Regions from separate parts of the Aeribacillus sp. FSL k6-2211 genome, predicted to be linked through region 2. Evidence: a T-box and tRNA genes for the amino acid it is inferred to sense, from the RefSeq annotation. Region 2 holds a T-box; the other holds one or more tRNA genes.
The links. A T-box is a leader RNA that pairs with one kind of tRNA and senses whether it is charged. The one in region 2 lies ahead of glyQ (glycine--tRNA ligase subunit alpha), so its partner is inferred to be a tRNA-Gly.
Positions count from the first base shown of each region.

Region 1: it has a tRNA-Gly gene. The T-box ahead of glyQ (glycine--tRNA ligase subunit alpha) is inferred to sense a tRNA for this amino acid. The anticodon was not compared.

Region 1 is NZ_CP150190.1:3,177,329-3,181,762, reverse strand. It holds tRNA gene NSU19_RS15350 (tRNA-Gly) at 1,736-1,809, shown strand; gene NSU19_RS15345 (phenylalanine--tRNA ligase beta subunit-related protein) at 1,929-2,594, opposite strand; gene queG (tRNA epoxyqueuosine(34) reductase QueG) at 2,677-3,810, shown strand; gene NSU19_RS15335 (amidase domain-containing protein) at 3,851-4,434, shown strand, end outside.
Region 2 is NZ_CP150190.1:2,767,894-2,772,327, reverse strand. It holds gene era (GTPase Era) at 1-211, shown strand, start outside; gene NSU19_RS13385 (YqzL family protein) at 324-464, shown strand; gene recO (DNA repair protein RecO) at 495-1,247, shown strand; T-box leader at 1,363-1,536, shown strand; gene glyQ (glycine--tRNA ligase subunit alpha) at 1,606-2,496, shown strand; gene glyS (glycine--tRNA ligase subunit beta) at 2,489-4,434, shown strand, end outside.

The sequences.
Region 1 (4,434 bases), 410 kb from region 2:
AAGGTCTCTCGGAACACGAACTTCATATGAGGCTAGGTATCACTGGGTGAGTTTGCAAGACAAAACAAAGCCCTTTCTGCCGAAGGTGATACAGAGTAAATGAAGCAGATGGATGGAAGGAAAGATTACACTCTTACCCGGGGAGGTCTGGCTGGCACGCCAAGTAACCTTGGTAACCTATCTAGTGATAGATAGCTGAACAGTCAGAAGTCAGCAGAGGTCATAGTATTAGTTGGTCTAGAACAACTAAGAAGGACCGAACAATTAAGAGAGAATAGCCCTTGGCATTCAGTGAGTCATGATGAACACAGAAAACGTAGTACCTCACTTGAGGGAGGAAGCGGTGAATCCCGTGGGAGATCTCTTGGAGGGTGGAGTGACCACTGGCATAAAGAGAACAGCTATTCACGGAAGTTATAAAGACTTGCGTCAATTATCTTAATTGAACCGCCGTATACGGAACCGTACGTACGGTGGTGTGAGAGGACGGGAGTTAATCGCTCCCTCCTACTCGATTCTTTTAACGATTCATCAGCTGAATTTTTAGAAGAGCAAGTTGTTTATAGTAATATAAAAAAGGCAGATTTTTGATCCACCGGATAAGTGTATATTTATCTTTGAAAAAATTCTTGACAGCTCTGAAATGGGCAAGGTATGGGAGCTGTAGTCACGAAAGTGCTATAGAAAGTTAAAAGATATGGGATAAGTGCGCTCATCACATTTTTTCAATGAATCAAAATGGTGTAGTTTTTGAGGTATAGTTATCATTTGGTCTTAACTTTACTCTGATTTTATAGGAATCTTCTCAGCTCTTAGTATTTTATGTTGGTTGATAAATTTAGTTTGCGAAGGAATGACTGAGGGGTTCAATCTAACTGTTATCTAAGCTTGCCATGATTTCGGAGTTTACATTTAAACGCCGGACATTTACCACCAGCTTTGTAAATATATGAACGAAATAAGAAAAACTTGTTGATTTAATGCTTTTTTCAGTGGTATAGGGTGTTAAATGGACAGCTTGGTATCTATTTTGTTCACAATTTCGACAAAAACATAAAAAAATGTCGTTTTTTTTACATTTTTCCGTTGCACCGTCATTTTCGCTTTGCTATAATAAAACCCGTCATTGCATTACGGCTACCACGAGCGATGCTTCGATGAATAAGCATCGAGTTGCCTCGACGCATCTCCTTCTTCGAATAAGCTGGAAGAGGAAGAGGCATGGCAAGTGCGTGTTTTTCGTCTTGATAGAAAAGAAATAATGTATGCGGGTGTAGTTTAGTGGTAAAACCTCAGCCACGAGCGATGCTTCAATGAATAAGCATCGAGTTGCCTCGACGCATTTACTTCTTCGAATAAGCTGGAAGAGGAAGAGGCATGGCAAGTGCGTGTTTTTCGTCTTGATAGAAAAGAAATAATGTATGCGGGTGTAGTTTAGTGGTAAAACCTCAGCCACGAGCGATGCTTCAATGAATAAGCATCGAGTTGCCTCGACGCATTTACTTCTTCGAATAAGCTGGAAGAGGAAGAGGCATGGCAAGTGCGTGTTTTTCGTCTTGATAGAAAAGAAATAATGTATGCGGGTGTAGTTTAGTGGTAAAACCTCAGCCACGAGCGATGCTTCAATGAATAAGCATCGAGTTGCCTCGACGCATCTCCTTCTTCGAATAAGCTGGAAGAGGAAGAGGCATGGCAAGTGCGTGTTTTTCGTCTTGATAGAAAAGAAATAATGTATGCGGGTGTAGTTTAGTGGTAAAACCTCAGCCTTCCAAGCTGATGTCGTGGGTTCGATTCCCATCACCCGCTCCATACATATCATTCATCAACGCAGTGTTTCGTTTTTATAAGCAAACGAAGCATTGCGTTTTTTCATTATAGAAATTTTGTATATGGCTGCCATGCCATTAAAAGAAAGAAAAGGGAGAGGCTTAAGCGAAAATTTGTTGGCGAGCATCTCCACTGTGAATTTGAACAAACATGTTTGCCATCGCTTCAAGTAATTTTTTTGCTTCTTCTGTCCGCATCGATGGCTTTAAATAAACGATATGTAAAGCGCTTGTTGTCGAAAGCTGTACTGCTGTTCGCTTAGAATCAACATAGGGGCTTCCGAAAGGTCCGTTTGCATCACAGGTTACTAGTTTATTTTCCAAATTCACTTGGCGGCCGTTGATGGCATCATATGAATCGCCATTTTTACCGATTTTTAACGTAATAGGTCCTTTTATTTTGTTTCGGTCGTAGATGCCTAACGGAATTTCATATTTCAAGGAGAAAAAATTATTTAAGTCAACGGCTGAATGGATAGACTGTAAGTATTGCTGTTTTTGAACGCGGCGAAAAAGAGCCTCATTGGATGGGCGGTATCGATTAGGATCAGTGCCAACACGCTTAAAGACTTCCCGCCATTCTCGAATGCCGTCTAATTCAGCTGCATTTTTATTTTCTAGATCGAAAAAAATAGATTCTTGAAAGAAACGAAGTCTCCCTTTTAACATTTGGGGGGATTCGGATACTTGAATATGATCATACTCAATTAAGCCTATTTTAAAGTGAGGAATTCGTTGTTTGACCTCTTCAGCAATAAAAAATTCCATTGATTTCCCTCCTATTTTCAGCCATTTTATCTTAACATAGTTTATATATTTTTTGAAATAAAAATAAAGGGGGTGGAGCGGTGTGGATTTCGCAGTTCTCAAACAAGAAATTATTGAATACAGCAAGCAAATTGGAATCGATAAAATCGGTTTTGCGAGTGCTGATGTTTTTGAAACATTGAAGGAGCGGCTAATTGTACAGCAGCAGTTAGGATATCAGTCAGGATTCGAGGAGCCTGATATCGAAAAGCGGACAAATCCTGAGCTGCTCCTTCCAAAAGCAAAATCGATTATCTCTATAGCGTTGGCATATCCTTCAAAAATGAAAAATGCTCCCAGAAGTACAAAAAAAGAGCGGCGCGGTTTATTTTGCAGGGCTTCATGGGGGACAGACTATCACGTGATTCTAAAAGATCGGTTGAAAAAGCTGGAAAGCTTTATTTTAGAAAAAGTGGACGGAGCACAGGTTAAATCGATGGTCGATACGGGGGAGCTGTCGGATCGGGCCGTAGCAGAGCGAGCCGGTATCGGATGGAGCGGAAAAAACTGCATGATTATTACACCGGAATTCGGCTCTTATGTATATTTGGGCGAAATGATTACAAATATTCCTTTTCCTCCCGACAGCCCCATTGAAGACCGATGCGGATCCTGCAACATATGTGTCGATTCATGTCCGACTGGTGCGCTCGTACAAGGCGGGCAGCTCGATTCAAAGAAATGTATTGCTTTTTTAACGCAAACAAAAGGGTTTCTGCCTGATGAATATCGTGGGAAAATCGGAAACAGGCTTTACGGCTGTGACACTTGTCAGCTTGTTTGTCCGGAAAATAAAGGAAAGGATTTCCATATCCATTCTGAAATGGAACCGGATCCTGAAATTGCAAAGCCAAAATTAAAGCCGCTTCTTCATATTTCAAACCGCGAGTTTAAAGAAAAATTCGGCCATATAGCTGGTTCATGGAGAGGAAAAAAACCGATTCAGCGAAATGCGATCATCGCTTTAGCCCATTATAAAGATAGAACGGCTTTGCCTGACTTAATTAAACTGATGCACGAAGATTCAAGACCGATTATTCGGGGAACCGCCGCATGGGCGATTGGAAGGATAGGAGATCAATCAGTGCTTTTTGAATTGGAAAAAGCTCTGGAAAAAGAACAAGATGAAGAAGTAAAGAATGAAATTGTCAAAGGAATTGAAATGTTGAAAGCATGATTTTAATTGTCACCATCATACGTATATAGAAGAAACGAAAATGGTGGTGACAAATGTGGACGTACAGGCTGTTTATCGAAAAATAAATGAAAAGCTGCAATTTTTAGTGAACAAATCTGTCAATCACAATCGGCAGCAATCTTCAGAGCTTGAATGGTGTGAAAAGAAAAAAGAGCTGGCAGCAAAACGAAAAGCGGAAATAGTGAAAGCGACTTGTCTCATAAAATGGCCGAAACAGATCGAAGATGAGGCAACCGTTGTAGATTATTTATGTGATTACAGGCTTCTTTATAAGCAGGGTGATTTTTTATATATAGAAGAAATTGGGGAAGAGCGGGTAGCGAAGTTTTCCAATAAAGGTCATTTAATATCTGATGAAGTTAAACTAAAAGACTGTTTTCATAAAGATGAAGAGGATGATTGGACAAACGAAAAATGGCAAGAAAAAGATGAACGGGTTTCTTTTCAATATGATCGGTTGAAAAGCGTCCAATATGCGGAACGGTGGTGGAACAGCAGAAATCCGAATTATCCTTATTTTGACGTAAATTGTACAAATTATGTTTCCCAATGTTTACGTGCCGGTGATGCGCCGATGAGAGGCTACCCGAACCGGTCATCAGG
Region 2 (4,434 bases):
AACAATTGTTGTGGAACGCAACTCTCAAAAAGGTATTATCATTGGGAAGCAAGGAAGAATGTTGAAAGAAATTGGGAAAAGGGCAAGGGTTGACATTGAAAACTTGCTCGGATCAAAAGTCTTTTTAGAGCTGTGGGTCAAAGTGCAAAAAGATTGGAGAAATCGCCTGTCGCAATTGCGAGATTTTGGATTTAGGGAAGACGAATATTAATTGACTTGAAGGAAGTTAGAAATATTTTCAAAACATGAAAATGAGTCAAAAAGGCTATGATAACAATGAATTGGATATAGCTTAGGAACAACGACAGAAAGGTGGGGACAATATGTTAGATTTTACCTGGAAAGTATTCACGTTTACAGGTAATATTGACACATATCTCCTTTTTAAAGAGCTTGAAAAGGAGCGCACGAAAGATTGTCAAATGAAGGAAGAAGAGCGGACTGAGGTTGATCTCCCTGTTTAGTAGTGCTGTATCCAATAGGATGGTGGAGAAATGCTTGTAAAGACGGAAGGAATTGTCATTCGTACAACGGAATATGGTGAGACCAATAAAGTTGTTACAATATATACAAGGGAGTTTGGGAAAGTTGGTGTAATGGCACGGGGCGCAAATAAACCGAACAGCCGCCTCGCAGCTGTTACCCAACTTTTTACGTATGGAAATTTTTTGTATCATCAATCTTCTGGATTGGGCAATTTAAGCCAAGGAGAAATCATTTCCGCTTTTAGAGAGATTAAGGAAAATATTTTTTTGACTGCATATGCTTCATATATTGTAGAGCTCCTTGATAAAGGAACAGATGAAAAAGACAGAAACCCTTTTTTGTTTGAGCTCTTATTTCAAACACTTCATCTGCTGAATGAAGAAAAGGATGCGGAAATTTTGACCAATATATTTGAAATAAAGATGCTCAACGTTCTCGGTTTATATCCCGAATTAAACAAATGTGCAGTAAGCGGCGAAACAAACGGACCGTTTCATTTTTCATTAAAAGAAAACGGATTGATTTGCAGCCGCTGTTTTGAAAAAGATCCTTACAGGCTCAATATTTCTCAGAAGACAGTGAAGCTGTTGCGGCTGTTTTATTCTATTGACTTAAACCGCATTGGTCAAATATCCGTCTCCGCTGAGACAAAAAAAGAACTGAGATTTGTTCTTGATCAATATTATCAGGAATATGCAGGTTTATCGCTGAAATCGAAAAAATTTTTAAATCAGCTTGACAGTTTAAAAGAAATGTTGTAAACCATATACATGGATGTGAAACCTTTCAAATGAAGGATTTATCCCCCTCATGCTGTTAGAAAAAGCGATTTAATGTCATGTAATGAGCGGAAATGATACGTGTCAAATTGAATAATAAAATGCGATGAAGGAAAAGAGTACCTGCAATCTTCATAGAAAGCGACCTTAGGATGGTGCGAGCTAAGGTATGAGGATGCAGGGAACGGCGTTCCAGAGCAATAACGGTTTACGAGAGGCTGAAACGTTTTTCAGCAAATAGGGTGGAACCGCGGGTCATCCCGTCCCTATGCAACTTTGTTGCATTAGGGACGGTTTTTATTTTGTTCGAACATAACTTAATTGTGGAGGTGCATGATGAATGAACATTCAAGAAATGATTTTGACGCTGCAAAAGCATTGGGCCGATCATGGATGTATTTTGATGCAGGCATATGATGTAGAAAAAGGTGCCGGAACCATGAGCCCATACACATTTCTTCGCTCCATCGGGCCAGAACCGTGGAATGTTGCTTACGTGGAGCCGTCAAGAAGACCTGCTGACGGAAGGTATGGGGAAAATCCGAACCGCCTTTATCAACACCATCAATTCCAAGTCATTATGAAGCCGTCTCCGAAAAACATACAAGAAATTTATTTAGATTCATTAAAGGCTCTTGGAATTGATCCGCTTGAACATGACATCCGCTTTGTGGAAGATAACTGGGAAAATCCTTCTCTCGGCTGCGCAGGGCTTGGCTGGGAAGTTTGGCTTGACGGAATGGAAATTACTCAATTCACGTATTTTCAGCAGGTCGGAGGACTGGAATGCAAACCGATTTCTGTTGAAATAACTTATGGAATTGAGCGTTTGGCGTCTTATATTCAAGAAAAAGAAAATGTATTTGACCTTGAATGGACAAACGGATTTACATATCGGGACATTTTTTATCAGCCTGAATATGAGCATTCCAAGTATACGTTCGAAACATCCGATACAAACATGCTATTTGAACTGTTTAATACGTATGAAAAAGAAGCGCACAGACAGATGGAATTAGGTCTCGTTCATCCAGCGTACGACTACGTTTTAAAATGCTCGCACACATTTAATTTGCTTGACGCAAAAGGAGCTATTTCTGTTACAGAACGAACCGGATATATTGGCAGAGTGAGAAAGCTGGCAAGAAAAGTTGCCAAAACGTTTTATGAAGAACGGGAAAAACTCGGTTTTCCAATGCTGAAAAACAAGGGGGCCGAAAATCATGAATAAACGGGATTTACTTATCGAAATCGGGCTTGAAGAAATGCCTGCCGGCGTCATCCTGTCTTCGATTGATCAGCTGGCTGACAAAGTAGGAGCTTGGCTGGATGAACATCGCATTTCTTACGCCAAAATAAAAAAATATTCAACTCCTAGACGTCTTGCCGTCCTTGTAGAGGATGTAAATGAAAAACAGGAAGATTTGCTTGGCGAAGCAAAAGGACCGGCAAAAAAGATTGCGGTTGATGAGAATGGAAATTGGACAAAAGCAGCGTTAGGCTTTGCACGGAGCCAAGGAGCTTCCACAAACGACATATCCTTTAAAGAAGTAAACGGTGTTGAGTACGCTTTTGTTCAAACATTTCAAAAAGGGAAAGAAACGAAAGAACTGCTCCCAGGGTTAGAAGAGATTATTCAAACCATCCATTTTCCGAAAAATATGCGTTGGGGAAATTGGAATCTTCGCTATATCCGTCCGATCCAATGGTTAGTTGTCTTATTTGGACAAGACATCATTCCGTTTTCCATTACCGATGTTCCGACAGGAAATGTTACGTATGGCCATCGCTTTTTAGGGACGAAAGCGGAAATTTCCACTCCACGCGATTATGAAAATACTTTGTTGAACCAGTTTGTTGTCGCCGATTATGAAAAACGAAAACAAATGATCATTCAACAGCTGGAGGAACTGGAAAGAAAGGAAAACTGGATCATCCCTGTTGATGAAGATTTGCTCGAGGAAGTTACAAACTTGGTGGAATATCCGACCGCCCTGTACGGTTCATTCGAAGACCAGTTTTTAACATTGCCTGAAGAAGTGTTAGTGACGACGATGAAGGAGCATCAGCGATATTTTCCTGTCAAAAATAAAGATGGAAAGCTGCTTCCGTTTTTTGTTACCGTAAAAAACGGGAATGATCAAAACATTGAAACGATTGCCAAGGGGAATGAAAAGGTCCTTCGGGCAAGACTTTCCGATGCAAATTTCTTCTACGAAGAAGACAAAAAGCTTGCCATCGATACCGCACTGGAGAAGCTTGAAAAAATTGTTTTTCATGAAGAACTGGGCTCCATCGGTGACAAGGTTCGCCGAATTGTAAAATTATCAGAAAAGCTTAGCGAAAAGCTTGAATGCTCCAATGAGGAGAAAGCTTATATTAAACGGACTGCTTCCATTTGCAAATTTGACATTGTTACGCAAATGGTTTATGAATTTCCTGAGCTTCAAGGAATTATGGGAGAAAAATACGCTCTTTTAAAGGGTGAACAGGAAGAGGTTGCAAAAGGAATAAATGAGCATTATATGCCGCGGCATGCTTCCGACAAGACGCCTGAAACGTTGAGCGGAGCCATTGTAGGGCTTGCGGACAAGCTGGATACAATTGCAGGATTTTTTTCGATCGGTTTGATTCCAACTGGCTCACAAGATCCGTATGCATTAAGAAGACAGGCAAGCGGCATTGTTCAAATTCTTCGAGCCAAACAATGGCGTCTTGAATTGGAGGAATTGTTCGACCTTGCTATAAATGTATATGGTTTAGAAAATAAAGACAATTTGAGAAAAGAATTGCTGTCGTTCTTCCAAATGAGAGTCAAATTTGCGCTTCATGAAGAAAATGTCCGCCATGATATAATTGAATCGGTATTACAATCCAATTACCATGAAGTTAATGCATATTTTGAGCGGGCTGCCGTTCTGTCAGAAGAAAGCCAAAAGGGTGACTTTAAAGAAGTAATTGAATCGCTGTCTCGTGTTGTCAACATCTCGTCTAAGGGCCAAGAGGGCAATATTAAAGAAGAGCTGTTCGAGAAGGAAGAAGAAAAAACATTGTATCAAGCGTATTTACGGCTTGAAGAAAATTTTGTAAAATTGCAAAAAGAGGGTAATTTTAAAGAAGCATTTTTGGAAATGAAAGCTTTAAAGCCGGTGATTGATCGTTATTTTGA